Regions from separate parts of the Shewanella sp. SP2S2-6 genome, predicted to be linked through region 2. Evidence: predicted binding sites of a transcription regulator. Region 2 holds the regulator's gene; the other holds the start of a gene.
The links. Region 2 encodes sigma-54, which starts transcription at its own class of promoters, with help from an activator protein. Its sites were predicted from a motif close to GTTGGCACGNNNNTNGNNT; they were not measured.
Positions count from the first base shown of each region.

Region 1: a site for sigma-54 is predicted at 1,744-1,762, ahead of Q4Q57_RS01240 (YggN family protein). Genes of this name have one in related genera too.

Region 1 covers NZ_JAUOEQ010000001.1:291,319-295,331, forward strand. The annotation lists gene Q4Q57_RS01235 (LysR family transcriptional regulator) at 1-417, opposite strand, end outside; gene Q4Q57_RS01240 (YggN family protein) at 867-1,688, opposite strand; gene glsB (glutaminase B) at 1,871-2,785, opposite strand; gene Q4Q57_RS01250 (YggL family protein) at 2,785-3,111, opposite strand; gene trmB (tRNA (guanosine(46)-N7)-methyltransferase TrmB) at 3,165-3,881, opposite strand.
Region 2 covers NZ_JAUOEQ010000022.1:4,920-8,932, forward strand. The annotation lists gene Q4Q57_RS14645 (HPr family phosphocarrier protein) at 1-219, opposite strand, end outside; gene rapZ (RNase adapter RapZ) at 206-1,060, opposite strand; gene ptsN (PTS IIA-like nitrogen regulatory protein PtsN) at 1,057-1,500, opposite strand; gene hpf (ribosome hibernation promoting factor) at 1,503-1,790, opposite strand; gene Q4Q57_RS14665 (RNA polymerase factor sigma-54) at 1,819-3,297, opposite strand; gene lptB (LPS export ABC transporter ATP-binding protein) at 3,405-4,013, opposite strand, start outside.

The DNA.
Region 1 (4,013 bases), on a different contig from region 2:
GCCTTCACTCACTACATCTACTTTATGGTCCAGTAAGCTCACTTGTAGCTCAAGCTCAGGATGTTTTGCCATAAAGGATGGCAGCGCAGGAATGATATGCATCACCCCAAAGGACTGGGAAATCCCCACCTTAAGCACGCCGCGGGTCGCATCATTTAAGTTATGCACGCTGGCTATCGCTTGTTCAGCGTCACGCAGCAATTCTTCACCTTGCAGATACAGCAAATGCCCTGCTTCAGTCAGGCTTAAGCTGCGGGTGGTACGTTGGATTAATTGAACACCAAGTCTATGTTCAAGATCGGCGACTTGTGTACTGACCTTAGACTTAGAAATCCCAAGCCTTCTTGCGGCGGCACTAAAACTACCAGCTCTGGCCACATGAGTAAAAATCGCAATAGGTTCTAACAGTTCTAACATGGAAGTCGCCTTAAGCTGTTTACGACAATGATATTAACTTTCGGTGAATAGCAGTGGTTAGCGTAATCATCGCTTAAAAATAACCATAGCATTGATATCTCGCATTAAAGTGATATAACGCAGAGATTTAGACCGAAAAAGTCCACTAAAGTAGGGTGTTATATCTGACTGATATGCCAGCTTTTAATTATATTTTAAGAGTATACCAAATATTCGTCTCTAGACTGTAACATTCCGAACTAAATCGCTGCAAGCCAAGCCTACAAGCCACATCGACTTTATCCTCATAGCTTTCGCCACTAAGAATTAGCCAATAAAAAAGCCCCTAGGCGATAAATTGACTAGGGGCGTAGCATTCAAATTTGACTCATGCACAAGGAGATAGAAGTTATTGCAGTTAAAACCAAGGGCTATTCACAAAAACTATTAGTAAGGACGATTAACAAGAACTATTCACGCAGCTCCTTGGTTGAGTTTTGTGTCAACGCATAAGGCGCGAGTTCTGGTACCTCTTGGCGTAATTGATTTTCAAGCACTAACAGATTTTCAAATCGGTCGCACAAACGGTCAGCTTTAGCTTCCAGTCCCTTAGATTGACTCTCAATTTGTTGCTCAATATCTTGGCCTAAGTTGTCCATTTTTTTGGAGAAGGCATCCATCTTGGCTTCAAAACTATCACCGTCACCCGACATGATTTGGCCACCTATGGTCATCATAATGGTGCCCACTGAGTTCTGAACAATTTGCTCCATTTCCTGCTCGAATTCGTCGTTAAAGGTGTTCTGAATCGAGTCCTCCGTCGCGCCGAGATAGAAGCTATCGCCATGACGGTAGGCAACTGAATCAACACGCTTTTGGACGCCTGCCATCATTTCATCGAATTTAGCACCGGCCGCATCGCCCATTAAAGGGGTTAACGCCATGCTCACCGCTTGCGAAGCTAATGCGACGGCCTCGTTCACGACTTCAATCACTTCAGGCACTTGCGTCGACACTTCATCGGCGTATTGAGTCACTAGCTTTTTTTGCTTATCGGTTAAGTTTACTTGTTTGCCTTCAACAAATAACTTATCGACTTCGATGCGATACTTTTCGGTGCCCTTCTCGCTCATGACTAATTTTTTAGGCTCAACCATAACGTCATAATTTAAAGAGACTTCACAACGTTCATCGACTTTAGGCTCTGTTTGCGCTTGCGCCAACTGTAGGCCAGATGTCCCTAAAATCACGCCGGATAAGGCAAATCCAGTTAATAGCTTATTTAATTTCATGTTGTTCGTCCTTTAATCTGAATAATTCGATAAACCTAAACTACTGAATAGCTTATAGCAGGAGACGTGCCAACTTTATAACAATATGATTATGTTGGATTTAGGAAAGTTAGCACTAAAAGGTCATTAGCGAAATTCGCTAACTTTTAGTCTGATAGTGCTAATAAAAACGTGAAGTAAAACTAGAAAATGGAACGACCAAGGCGTTGGCTTAAATGCTCAAGCATGGCAGTGCCAGCAAGCGAATTGCCATTGCCATCGAGTTCTGGCGACCAAACACAAATCGACAGTTCCCCAGGAATAACGGCAATGATGCCACCACCGACACCACTTTTACCAGGCATACCGACACGATAGGCAAACTCGCCCGCTCCATCGTATAGGCCCGAAGTCGCCAACAGGGCATTAAGCTGCCGAGTTTGCACCTGAGAGATAAGCTCAGTCCCAATTATGCTTTTGCCGCGATTAGCCAAGTACAACATGGCTTTAGACAAGTCAGCGCAATTCATCTTTAAGGCGCAGTAATGAAAATAGGTGCGTAGCACAGTATCAACATCGCCTTGAAAATTACCAAAGGACTTCATCAAATAAGCAATCGCCGCATTGCGCGCACTATGCTGATATTCTGAGTCGGCCACTTGTTTGTCGAAACTGACTTTATCGTTTTGGCTTAGTTGCCTAACTAACTCGAGCATTCTGTGTTTAGGTGCACCTAAACGACTCTGCAATAAGTCAGCAATCACTAACGCGCCAGCATTGATAAATGGGTTGCGCGGCTTGCCACGTTCTAACTCGACTTGTACTAAAGAGTTGAATGAATGGCCCGAAGGTTCTTTGCCAACTCGGCTCCAAATTTCGGCTTCTTCATATAAAGTTAACGCTAAGGTTAAGCTGAAAACTTTGGAGATACTTTGAATCGAAAACGGCTCAAGGTAATCGCCCGCACCTAAGGTTTCACCATCAACGGTTGTGACGGCAATGCCTAATTTGCCAGCATCAACGCTGGCCAGTGCGGGGATGTAATCTGCAACCTTTCCTTGGCCGAGCAAGGGTCGAACTTTCTCGACCACTTCCTCAAGTAATGCCAACTCGGGCATTAACCCCACCAAATGTCGTACAGTTCGCTAACTTCAACCTGAGACACTTTTTGATTCGCCCAGAATGCCTTAACTGCTGCAATATCTTCTTCGGTACATTTGCCGATCGTTTGGGTTGCGATAATGCCTTCCCATTCGATGTGACCGCCGCCATGGAAACCTAACTTACGGGTTTCGATCACTTCATCGATAAATTTATCAACAGTTGCATCGATATCGGCTTCTGATACTGATGCATCAAAAGTCCAAGCCATATCAAAACCTAACTCTTGGAATTCATCAACGCGCATTTTCTTACGTAAACGACGGCTACGATTAGTTGCCATAGTGACTTTCCCCGTTGTGTTAAAAAACTAATTAATCAATTGAAATATCTAGATTAAGCAATACGCTCAAACATCAGATCCCATACACCGTGACCCAATCTATGGCCGCGGGCTTCAAACTTTGTCAGTGGGCGATGATCAGGACGTGGCACCACAGTGCCGTCACTCGACTGGTTTTGATAACCAGGAGCCGCCTGCATCACTTCCAACATGTGCTCACTGTATTCTTCCCAATCGGTTGCCATATGGAACACGCCGCCAATTTTTAGCTTGCGGCGGATCAGTTCAGCAAATTCAGCTTGTACGATACGACGCTTATGATGACGTTTCTTATGCCAAGGATCGGGGAAAAACAATTGCACTCGGGCTAATGAACCGTCGGCAATCGCATGTTCTAATACTTCCATGGCATCATGGTGATACACACGTAAATTAGTCACACCCGCGATGGCGGCATCGCTTAAGCAAGAACCGACACCCGGTTTATGCACTTCAATACCAATAAAATTTTGCTCTGGTGCGTCTTTAGCCATTTGCACTAAAGAGGCGCCCATGCCAAAGCCAATTTCCAGCACAGTATCGGCTTCACGGCCAAAAACGTCGCTCAGAACCAATGGCGTTGGGCTGTAATCTAACCCCATTGTTGGCCACTGGCTTTCAATAGCTTGGGCTTGGCCTTTAGTTAAGCGACCTTCTCTTAGGACAAAGCTTCTGATCTTACGCAGATACTTGCCTTCTTCATTAAATTCAGCGGTAGTGACTTCGCTCATTTTTGCCTCGTCTAGTGGACAGCACCATCATAAAAGAAGGGCATTATCCAAAGTTCAACATACAGTGCAAGCACTAATGGGGCGAAAGTATACCAAGATTATTTGAGAGTGCGAATTTAGCAGTGATTTTCG
Region 2 (4,013 bases):
CTCAGCATCTGGGCCTTCGGCGATAAGTTTAATGGTTTTACCCATGCCAGTCTCAAGCATCAATAAGCCAAGCACGCTGGCGGCCGATGCCTGTTTATCGCCTTGTATCAAGGTGATAGTCGCATCAAACTCGGATGCCAGTACCACCAACTTAGTGGCGGCACGGGCATGTAATCCCAGTTTGTTACAGATGGTGATCTGACGTTCAAGCTTTGGCATTATTGAGCTCTCGATGACGGGCATAAACTTTATGTTTACCGTTACTAAAGCGTTTGGCCAATTGCTCTGCGACGTAAACCGATCTGTGCTGTCCACCTGTGCAGCCAATGGCCACAGTTAAATAACTGCGATTGTTGCGCTCGAGATGCGGCAGCCAAGTTTCCAGTAAATTCTCGATTTGCCAGATGAACTTATTCACGAGTGGTTGACGATTTAAGAACTCAGCCACGGGCTCATCTAAGCCTGTCAATGGACGCAGCGCCAGTTCCCAGTGTGGGTTAGGCAGAAAGCGTACATCAAACATAAAGTCGGCTTCGGTTGGCATACCGTGCTTAAAGCCAAAGGACTCGAAGTTAATCACTAACTCTTTATCGACGCTGCCGAGCAGAATTTGTCTCACTTGATCGCTTAAATCATAGATATTCAAATTCGACGTATCTATGTAGTGATCGACCAGTTTTGACATAGGCTCGAGCAGTTTCCCTTCCAGTTTTATTGCTTCTTGCAAAGAGACTTGGCTCTTTGACAAAGGGTGCAAACGGCGGGTCTCGCTGTAACGCTTGAGCAGAATTTTATCGCTGGAATTGAGGAAGAAGCTGGTTAACTCAGTATCAGGAGGTAGGCTCGCGAGTTGCTTCACTAAGACCTTGTCCTGCTCAGGCATGTTACGCACGTCGACACTGATGGCGACGAGATCGTTACTGCCTTTGAGTTGCTCAAGCAAAGTGCCGATTAAGGGCAAGGGAAGGTTATCGACACAATAATAGCCGAGATCTTCGAGTACCCTTAGGGCGACAGATTTGCCTGAGCCTGAGCGGCCCGACACTATGACCAGTTTCATCCAGTGATTACCTGATAGAGTTCCGTTTCATCATGCGTCTTGCGTAATTGCTTTAATATTTGCTTGTCGCTCAGCTTTTCGGCCATGCAAGACAAGGTACTTAAGTGCTGCTGACATTGGTCTGCAGGCACCAGTAGTGCAAATAAAATATCAACAGGTTGCTTATCGATAGCATCGAATGCTATCGGCTCTTCACACTTAATGAGTATGGCAATGGGCTGATCTATATCGGCTAGTCGACCATGTGGAATGGCGATGCCGTTACCTATACCTGTGCTCCCCATCTTTTCGCGCGCCACTAGGCTTTCGAATATCTCTTGAGATGAGAGGGTCGGGTACTGGGCAGCGACTAAGTCGCTGATGAGTTCCAGTACCTTTTTCTTGCTGCCCGGAGTGGCGCAGGTAGTGCACTCCGGCCGCAGTATGGTACAAAGTTCCATTATTAGTGTTTTGTTAACTTCTCTTTGTGTTTAATAACCTGACGATCAAGCTTGTCAATCAGGGCGTCTATAGCGGCATACATGTCAGCATGCTCTGAAGTAGCAAAAACTTCACCACCGATAAGATTTATTCTCGCTTCGGCAATCTGTTGCATTTTCTCGACATTGAGCACAACGTGCACATTATTGATCTGTTCGAAATGGCGTTCAAGTTTTGAAAACTTTTCTTCTACATATGCGCGTAACGATTCGGTAATTTCGACATGGTGTCCACTCAGGTTTATTTGCATAGAAACGTCCTCCGATATCCACTGTAGGTTATAAACTTTTACGCTGATTAGAAGGCGGAATGAGCATAGCCTCTCGGTACTTCGCAATGGTTCTGCGGGCTACGTTGATCCCTTGTTCTGCCAGAAGTTGTGCCATCTTACTGTCGCTCAATGGTTTTTTCTGGTTTTCCGCTGCAACCAGTTTCTTAATGAAGGCTCTGATTGCTGTGGATGAGCACTCCCCACCATCGTCAGTACCGACGTGGCTAGAGAAGAAGTATTTTAGTTCAAAAAGTCCCTTAGGGGTATGCATGTATTTCTGGGTTGTCACCCGTGAGATGGTCGACTCATGCATTTCTACCGCTTCGGCAATATCGTTCAGCACCATAGGTTTCATGGCTTCTTCACCGTATTCAAAGAAACCTTGCTGATATTGGACGATACAGTTCGCCACCTTCAACAGGGTATCATTACGGCTCTCTAAACTCTTGATAAACCATTTAGCCTCTTGCAGATGACCACGAATAAATTGGCTATCGGCTTGGCTTTTAGTGCAGCGCGCCATCGAAGCATAATGTTGATTTACATTGATTTTTGGCATGCAGTCAGGATTAAGCTCAACCACCCAGCGGCCATTTTTCTTCGACACTGACACATCTGGGATGACGTATTCGTCATCGTTGGGCGTAATCAATAAACCTGGGCGAGGATTGAGGGTTTGGATAAGCGCGATGCCGTCTCTTAACTCATCCTCTTTTAATTTAGTCTTACGCATCAACAATCTAAAATCGCGGGCGGCGATCAGATCTAAATGATCTTTGATCAGCATGCGGGCGTTTTCTAGGTTGGGCGTGTCAGCGGCGAAATGCGATAGTTGGATCAACAGGCACTCGCTTAAATCGCGGGCGGCAACACCAATGGGATCAAAATGTTGAATGCGCTTGAGTACGGCTTCGACTTCGTCGAGCTCAACCTCAGAATTGCCCATGGCTTCGAGGATTTCGTCAGTGCTTTGGGTGAGATAGCCTTGATCGTCGATGGCATCAATAATGGCGGTGGCAATGGCTAAATCGGTTTCAGAAAACGGTGTGAGGTTTTTTTGCCATTCTAAGTGTTCATACAAGCCTTCACTGGTCTCACCTTGGAAGGGCATATCGTCTTCACGACTGCCGCCGGGGCCAGAATTAGGGGAGGCGGTGAACACTTCATCCCAGGTGGTGTCCATGGGGAGTTCGTCGGGCATGGATTCTTTGGTTAAGGACTCTGCCGTGTCTATGGTGGAGCTGTCTTTCTCTGGCGGCAGAGTGCTCGATTCACTGAAATCCGTATCGGAAAGCGTTTGGTTTACAGGGTCTTTAGTGGCGTCGAATTGATCCTCTTCCAGCTCGAGAAGGGGATTAGAATCTAAGGCTTGCTGGATCTCTTGCTGCAGTTCTAATGACGACAGTTGCAACAGACGAATGGCCTGTTGTAATTGTGGCGTCATGGTTAACTGTTGACCCAGTTTGAGCTGGAGTGACGCTTTCATGTTACCGCTGATCCCTACGTTATTATTGTTGGATGAGGTCGCTTGTTATCATCTTGAGTGGAGCCCAATGCTGGCACAAATTGCCTTCATTGGCTCCGCTTGATTAACTATAGCCTGAATTGTTCACCTAAGTACACAGCCCTAACTTGCTGATTGTCTAAGATCTCTGCAGGTGTTCCTTCGGCAATCAGGTTTCCGTGACTCACAATATAGGCATGTTCACACACATCTAATGTCTCGCGAACATTATGGTCGGTGATCAACACGCCAAGGCCACGACTTTTGAGCTGTTCGATAATCTTTTTAATGTCGATAACTGAAATCGGATCGACACCCGCAAAGGGTTCATCGAGCAAAATGAACTTAGGATTTGCCGCTAACGCCCGTGCAATTTCTACACGGCGACGTTCGCCACCCGACAATGACATACCTTGGCTGTCACGGATGTGGGTGATGTGGAATTCTTCGAGCAGATGCTCGAGTTGTTCTTCCCTTTGCTCTTTCTTCAATTCTTTGCGCGTTTGCAGTACGGCCATGATGTTGTCATGGACGGTCAGCTTACGGAAGATACTGGCTTCCTGCGGTAAGTAACCTATGCCTTTGCGGGCGCGCAGGTGCATAGGATCTGCGGTTAAATCATCATCGTCGATAAAGATGTGGCCTTTATCGCTTTTAACCAGACCGACGACCATGTAAAAGGTGGTGGTTTTACCCGC